One region of the Bradyrhizobium sp. PRIMUS42 genome, then DNA from elsewhere that is predicted to be linked to it. Evidence: predicted binding sites of a transcription regulator. Region 1 holds the regulator's gene; the other holds the start of a gene.
The links. Region 1 encodes HrcA, which represses chaperone genes, less so after heat shock. Its sites were predicted from a motif close to GTTAGCACTCNCNNNNNGNGAGTGCTAAC; they were not measured.

Region 1 (4,183 bases):
GTGGCCTCGACGCTGGTCGGATTCGCCTCCAGCGTGACTTCGACGTCGCCTGCGACGGTCCAGTGCTTGCCGATCGCGTCGAGCACGGCGCCGACGGTTGCAGGCTGCATCAGGGACGGCGTGCCGCCGCCGAGGAAGATCGAGGTGACTTCGCGGCCCGGCGCGCGCTGCGCGGTCGTTTCGATCTCACGTGCGAAGGCGGAGGCGAAGCGCGCCTCGTCGATCGCGGCGTGGCGGACGTGGCTGTTGAAGTCGCAATAGGGACATTTCGACAGGCAGAATGGCCAGTGCACGTAGACGCCGAAGGCTTCCTTAGCGCGGCTCAAGGCAGATCTCCGCCAGTTTCACGAAGGCGCGGGCGCGGTGCGACAGGCCGAGCCCAAGCGGTGGCAGGCCATGCTTCTCGATGCTTTCCATCTCGCCGAAAGTGCGGTTGTGGCCATCGGGCAAGAACATCGGATCGTAGCCGAAGCCGGCATTCCCGCGCGGCGGCCAGACCAGCGTGCCGTCGACGCGCGCCTCGACCTCTTCCAGATGGTCGTCGGGCCAGGCGACGCAGAGTGCGGAGACGAAGTGCGCCTTGCGCTTGTCCGGCGTGGTGGCGCCGCGCTCCTGCAACAGCCGCTCGATCTGCGCCATCGCCGCGTTGAAGTCCTTGCTCGGACCGGCCCAGCGCGCGCTGTAGATGCCGGGCGCGCCGTCCAGCGCGTCGACCACGATGCCGGAATCATCGGCGAAGGAGGGAAGCTTGGTCGCCTTGGCCGCCGAGATCGCCTTGATCGCCGCGTTGCTGCGGAAATCGCTGCCGGTCTCGTCCGGTTCCGCGAGGCCGAGCTCGCCGGCCGACACCGCCGCGATGCCGTACGGCGCAAGCAGCTCCCGCATCTCGGCGAGCTTGCCGGGATTGTGGGTCGCGATAACGAGCTTGTCCGTGATTCGGCGGTGCATGGGCCTATTGACTACGCCACAGCCAGTTTCTGCAAGTCTACCAGACGGGCGACGCCCTTGCGCGCCAGCGCCATCAGCCCCAGGAACTCATCCTGTGTGAACGGCTCGCGTTCCGCCGTGCCCTGCACCTCGATGATGCGGCCATCGCCGGTCATGACGAAATTGGCGTCGGTCTGGGCTTCGGAATCCTCGGCGTAGTCGAGATCGAGCACCGGCGTGCCGTTGTAGATGCCGCAGGAGATCGCGGCGACGTTGTCGCGCATGACGTTGGCCTTGATCATGTTGCGCGCCTTCATCCAGTTGATGCAATCGGCGAGCGCGACCCAGGCACCGGTGATCGAGGCCGTGCGGGTGCCGCCGTCGGCCTGGAGCACGTCGCAATCGACCGTGATCTGGCGCTCACCGAGCGCTTCCAGATCGACGATGGTGCGAAGCGAGCGGCCGATCAGGCGCTGGATCTCGACGGTGCGGCCGCTTTGCTTTCCGGCGGAGGCCTCGCGGCGGGTGCGTTCTGAGGTCGCGCGCGGCAGCATGCCGTATTCGGCGGTGACCCAGCCGCGGCCCTGGCCCTTCAGCCACGGCGGCAGGCGGTCTTCCAGCGTGGCGGTGACCAGCACATGGGTGTCGCCGAATTTCACGAGGCAGGAGCCTTCCGCATATTTGACCACGCCACGCTCCAGCGTCACGGGGCGCAATTCGTCGGGCGCACGGCGGCTTGGCCGCATGGGAAATCCTCCAAAACTCGCAGGTGTAGGGCTGTTGGCGGTGCTTGTAGGGGGGGTGAGGGTGGGCGGCAAGGTTTTTTCACCCCTGATTTCGTGCCCGCAAACACCACGCTTGTCAGAAGCGCCCGGGATGGACAAATTATGAGCATCTGAGAGGAGTTACCGTCGGTGGCCCATCACGATCCGATCCAGCTGATCGCGCCGCGCGCAGGCCTTGCCCAGCTCAACGAGCGTTCCCGCGACATCTTTCGTCAAATTGTCGAAAGCTATCTCGCGACCGGTGAGCCCGTGGGCTCGCGCAATATCTCGCGCCTGATCGCGATGCCGCTGTCGCCGGCCTCGGTCCGCAACGTCATGGCCGATCTGGAACAGCTCGGCCTGATCTACGCGCCCCACACCTCCGCCGGCCGGCTGCCGACGGAACTGGGCTTACGCTTTTTCGTCGATGCCCTGATGCAGGTCGGCGACCTCACTGAGGCTGAGCGGGCGGCGATCCAGAGCCAGCTTGCCACCGTAGGCCAGGCGCAATCGGTCGAGGCGGCGCTGGACCAGGCCTTGACGCGGCTGTCGGGACTGACCCGTGCCGCCGCGGTGGTGCTGACGCCAAAATCCAATGCGCGGCTGAAGCATATCGAATTCGTCCGGCTGGAACCGGAAAAGGCGCTGGTGATCCTGGTTGGCGAGGACGGCCAGGTCGAAAACCGCGTGCTGTCGCTGCCCCCCGGAGTTCCCTCCTCGGCGATCACCGAGGCCGGCAATTTTCTCAATGCGCGGATTCGCGGCCGCACCCTGGCCGAGGCGCGGCTCGAGCTCGAGACTGCGCTCGGGGAAGCCCGCGCCGAGCTCGATCAACTGACGCAGAAGGTGATCTCGGCCGGAATCGCAAGCTGGTCCGGCGGCGAGAACGAGAACCGGCAGCTCATCGTCCGCGGCCACGCCAATCTGCTGGAGGATCTCCACGCGCTGGAGGATTTGGAGCGGGTGCGCCTTTTGTTCGACGATCTCGAAACCAAGCGCGGCGTCATCGACCTCCTAGGCCGGGCCGAGACCGCCGAAGGCGTGCGCATCTTCATCGGCAGCGAGAACAAGCTGTTTTCCCTGTCAGGCTCCTCCACCATCATCTCGCCCTATCGGGATGCCGCCGGCCACATCGTCGGCGTCCTGGGCGTGATCGGCCCGACCCGGCTGAATTATGCCCGCGTGATCCCGACCGTGGACTACGCCGCCCGCATCGTCAGCCGGCTGCTGGGGGGCTGACCGGCGTTTCCGCCGATCACGGGCGCTTGATTTTCATGGCTCCAGGCCCGATATCCGGGCCAACAATCCCTGGAAACGAGTTCGAGATTAGAGCCGATGACCGATCGAGACCGGCAACCCGAAGACACGACCGCGCCGACGCCCGAGCCCGTGGTGTCGAAGCCCTACATCATGCCCGACGATCCCGAGCCCGGCTCGGTCGAAACGTTGCAGAAGGAAGCCACTGAGGCGCGCGACCGCATGCTGCGGACGCTGGCCGAGATGGAGAATCTGCGCAAGCGCACCGCCAAGGAAGTCGCTGACGCCCGCCTCTATGGCATCACCGGCTTTGCCCGCGACGTGCTCGACATCGCCGACAATCTCCAGCGCGCGCTCGATGCCGTTCCGGCCGAAGCCCGTGCCACGGCCGATCCCGGCCTGATCTCGCTGATCGAGGGCGTCGAGCTCACCGAGCGCTCGCTGCTCAACGCGCTGGAAAAGCATGGCGTGAAGAAGCTCGATCCGCAGGGCCAGAAGTTCGACCCGAACTTCCACCAGGCGATGTACGAAGTGCCCGATCCGTCGGTACCCTCGGGCACCGTGGTCCAGATCATGCAGGCGGGCTATACCATCGGCGAGCGCGTGCTGCGTCCGGCTTTGGTCGGCGTCGCCAAGGGCGGTGCAAAGGCCGCTCCGGCGGCGAACAACAACGAGTCCAGCGACGCGCCGAACTGAGTTTGGCGTCATTCCGGGGCGATGCGAAGCATCGGACCCGGAATCTCGAGATTCCGGGTTCGGCTCTTCGAGCCGCCCCGGAATGACAGCTCGGAAATCCTACGCACCCGCCGCGATATCCGCAGACTGAATCCGCTTCACGCCGGCCTTGGCCATATCGGCCCAGGCTTTTGCCAGCGAACCCTGCGTGTCGATGCCGCGGCAGGCGTCTTCCACCACATAGACCTCGAAGCCTGCCTTGCGCGCGTCGAGCGCGGTCCAGGCGACGCAGAAGTCCGTCGCCAGCCCTGCAACGAAGACGCGCTTGATCTTGCGCCCCTTGAGGTATCCGGCAAGTCCCGTCGAGGTCTTGCCGTCGGCCTCTAGAAAGGCCGAATAGCTATCGACGTCCTTGTGAAAGCCCTTGCGGATGATGAGTTCGGCGTGCGGGATCGCAAGGTCCTTCGACAGCGCGGCTCCGTCGGTGCCCTGCACGCAATGGTCCGGCCACAGCACCTGCTTGCCGTAGGGAAGGTCGACGGTCTCGAACGGCTTCTTGC
Region 2 (3,533 bases), on a different contig from region 1:
GCCTTCCTCGACGGCCGCGCGGGTCGCATGCATCGCGTCATCAACGCGATCCTTGCGCTCCTTCACCTCGACCTCGGTCGCGCCGCCGACGCGGATCACCGCGACGCCGCCCGCGAGCTTGGCGAGACGCTCCTGCAGCTTCTCACGGTCATAGTCCGAGGTGGTCTCGTCGATCTGCGCCTTGATCTGCGCCACCCGCGCCTCTATGTCGGCCTTCTTGCCCGCGCCGCTGACGATGGTGGTGTTCTCCTTGTCGATCATCACCTTCTTGGCGCGACCGAGCATGTTGAGCGTGACATTCTCGAGCTTGATGCCCAGATCTTCCGAGATCGCCTGGCCGCCGGTCAGGATCGCGATGTCCTGCAGCATGGCCTTGCGGCGATCACCGAAGCCCGGCGCCTTCACGGCCGCGACCTTCAGACCGCCGCGCAGACGGTTCACGACCAGGGTCGCAAGCGCTTCGCCTTCGACGTCTTCCGCGATAATCACAAGCGGCTTGCCACTCTGGACCACGGCTTCCAGCAGCGGAAGCAATTCATTCAAGTGAGACAGCTTCTTCTCATTGATGAGAACGTAGGCATCTTCCATTTCGACGCGCATCTTGTCGGCGTTGGTGACGAAGTAGGGGGAGATGTAGCCGCGGTCGAATTGCATCCCTTCGACGACCTCGAGTTCGGTCTCGAGCGACTTGGCTTCCTCAACCGTAATGACACCCTCGTTGCCGACCTTCTTCATGGCGTCGGAGAGGAACTTACCGATCTCTGCATCGCCATTGGCCGAGATGGTGCCGACCTGGGCGATCTCCTCGTTCGAGGTGACCTTCTTGGAGTTCTTCACGAGGTCGGCGACCACGGCTTCCACCGCGAGGTCGATACCGCGCTTCAGGTCCATCGGGTTCATACCGGCGGCAACCGCCTTCGCGCCTTCACGGACGATCGCAGCCGCGAGTACAGTCGCGGTGGTGGTGCCGTCGCCGGCCGCGTCAGCGGACTTGGAGGCGACTTCGCGCACCATCTGGGCGCCCATGTTCTCGAACTTGTCCTCGAGCTCGATCTCCTTGGCGACGGTGACGCCGTCCTTGGTGATGCGGGGGGCACCGAACGACTTGTCGAGAACGACGTTCCGGCCCTTGGGACCGAGCGTGACCTTGACCGCATTGTTGAGAATTTCGACACCACGCAACATCCTGTCGCGGGCATCTACGCCGAATTTGACTTCTTTGGCCGACATCATGATCTCCGTTTTCGACTGGTCAGATCCCAAGGATCGCGCACCTGGGCGAGCTGTTAAGGGGCGGGATTTGAACTTACGGGCCTCATCCTGCGAGGCGCCGGCTGCGTCGACGGCTCAGGATAAGGAAAACTGACTGGAGCTTAGGCGACCTTCTTCTTGGCGGCGGGCAGATCGACGAGAACGCCCATAACGTCGCTTTCCTTCATGATCAGCAGTTCCTGACCATCGAGCTTGACCTCAGTACCGGACCACTTGCCGAACAGCACGCGGTCGCCGACCTGGAGCTCTATCGGGATCAGCTTGCCGGCTTCGTCGCGGCCGCCTGGACCAACCGCCGCGATCTCGCCCTGCGAGGGCTTTTCCTTGGCGCTGTCCGGAATGATGATACCGCCAGTGGTCTTATCTTCGGCTTCGATGCGCTTGACCACAACGCGGTCGTGAAGCGGACGGAATTTCATGCTGTCCTCCTGCTTTCTCGTTGTTGTTGCTTTGGACGAAATGGCAGTCGTGGCCAGCGAGTGCTAACAGCACATAAGCCGCCGCAAGGGGACGTACAAGACCGTCCTGAAACGATATTCTGCTCTGAGCATCACGAAATAGCTGCCAAGACCGCGGCCGCTAAGGATCCGGTGAAGGCCAGCCGTATGGTGCGAAAGTCGTTGGACGCCGCGTCATCAGATTTAAGAAAGCTTCCCATCGCGCAGGGGCTTTGCGTTGTTCTCGACATGCGCCAGAATACGCCGGACGTCGGTCGCTTCCTGTGCAGCCATTCAGCGGTGCTTGTCGAGATCGAGTGGCTCGTCACTCACGAGGCGCGTCGGCATCAATGCACCGAGCGTCAGCCAAATCGACCGGATTGATGGAAATCCTCTCCATCGTTGAAGTGCGCGGCGGCGCCGCCGGCACCGTCATCATAGTGGCAACCCGGCGAAACGACGCGAACGACAATCCTTCGATCATCTCCTCATCGGTGATGACCTCGTAGGCACCCGGAGGCAGCAGGCGGTCAATGCCCTTGATTCGGAAGGGATGCTTGAAGGTGACCGTTTCGCGTCGGGAGCGCATGGTCATGATCGGCTATCCTTCAGAGACAGCTTTGCATCGGCGCTATCGTGAAGCAATCCGTTTACAGTGCTCTTTGTGCCGAGATTAGCTATCTCTCTATCATGAGATGGCTGCGAAGTCACCAAATACAAGGCGATGCACATCGCGGATTTGTTGTCGATGCCGGCGGACGAGATGCTTGCTGATTCCAAGTGAAACAATGCGAGTTGGCGATCGGCGAGCATCGCGACTCGGAGAGAAGAAAGGCTATCCGAGATAGACCTGCGGCGGTTGGCTGCAACGTCATGGCGCGATGGATCTGCGAGCAAGCGCATCTGCAGTTGAAAGAGGAATTCTGTTTCCATCACTTCGAGTGACGGTCCTGGCACGGTCTTCACCGTCACGCTCTTATGACGATGATTGCTTACGCCTTCTTGCAGCACTGCCGCATTGCCAAGACGGGGCGGAAGAAGAATCGATGGCCACCACCTCAGCCCAGCCTACCGGCCGCGCGTCTACATCGTCGCTCTTATTCCCCGGCCATCAGATCCGCGATACCCATACTGCAAGACAGGTCAGCGACTCTGCCAAGTTAGTGTCACCGCACACGCGAAGCGTCTTTATGATCGTGCAGGAAACGGGCGATCCGCGTCTTCAACAGGGTGGCGTCGTGCGATTTGCCCGAGGCCGCCTGCTCGAAGAGCCTGCGCTGGACGTCAGTAGGCAGATCATTCCATTCGCTGACAAGGGCGGCACCCAGGCATTCCAGGACTCTGCGCTCCACGTCCCGCAAATCGCTGGCTCCATAGGGTAAAGGCCACGCCAGCTCCTGCGCTCCGCCTTCCTCGTCCCAACGGTCGAGAGCGGTTGCCATTGCTTCTCCCGACGTTGGCCTTCGACCTTTCTTTTTGACCATTCCATATAGTCGCACATATCGGCATTAAGCGCCATTCGCTGGATCGCGGGTTGATCCGAAGCGGCAATCCTTCCAGTACCGAGAATGCCGCGGCCGCGGAACTCGGTAGTTCGCCGATCCGTTATTGCAACGGTTTGTTCGCGCGGCGTACAGGCTCAAGGTTCACCATGGATGTGATCGTTACACCGGCAGAGGGAGGCACGGTTTGGCAGCTGACGGACCTGCTCGGCCGCTCGATGGGGCGCATCACGGCAAGCGCTCCCCGTCAGTTCATGATCCATCCGGAGGGCCACGCATCGGAAACTATGGCCGGCATTCTGCAAGGGCCGCACGCCTCGCT

Region 2: MOV75_RS02445 (co-chaperone GroES) is a predicted target of HrcA. The motif match lies at 1,731-1,759, and genes of this name have one in related genera.

What each region holds. Positions count from the first base shown of each region.
Region 1 covers NZ_JALBGZ010000114.1:7,766-11,948, reverse strand. Annotated here, with positions in the region: partial or broken gene MOV75_RS12060 (radical SAM protein) at 1-326, opposite strand, end outside; gene rdgB (RdgB/HAM1 family non-canonical purine NTP pyrophosphatase) at 313-948, opposite strand; gene rph (ribonuclease PH) at 960-1,673, opposite strand; gene hrcA (heat-inducible transcriptional repressor HrcA) at 1,842-2,930, shown strand; gene grpE (nucleotide exchange factor GrpE) at 3,027-3,644, shown strand; gene pncA (bifunctional nicotinamidase/pyrazinamidase) at 3,744-4,183, opposite strand, start outside.
Region 2 covers NZ_JALBGZ010000008.1:41,752-45,284, reverse strand. Annotated here, with positions in the region: partial or broken gene groL (chaperonin GroEL) at 1-1,230, opposite strand, end outside; gene MOV75_RS02445 (co-chaperone GroES) at 1,374-1,691, opposite strand; gene MOV75_RS02440 (hypothetical protein) at 2,035-2,304, opposite strand; partial or broken gene MOV75_RS02435 (IS701 family transposase) at 2,437-2,873, shown strand; gene MOV75_RS02430 (hypothetical protein) at 2,876-3,151, opposite strand; gene MOV75_RS02425 (hypothetical protein) at 3,244-3,533, shown strand, end outside.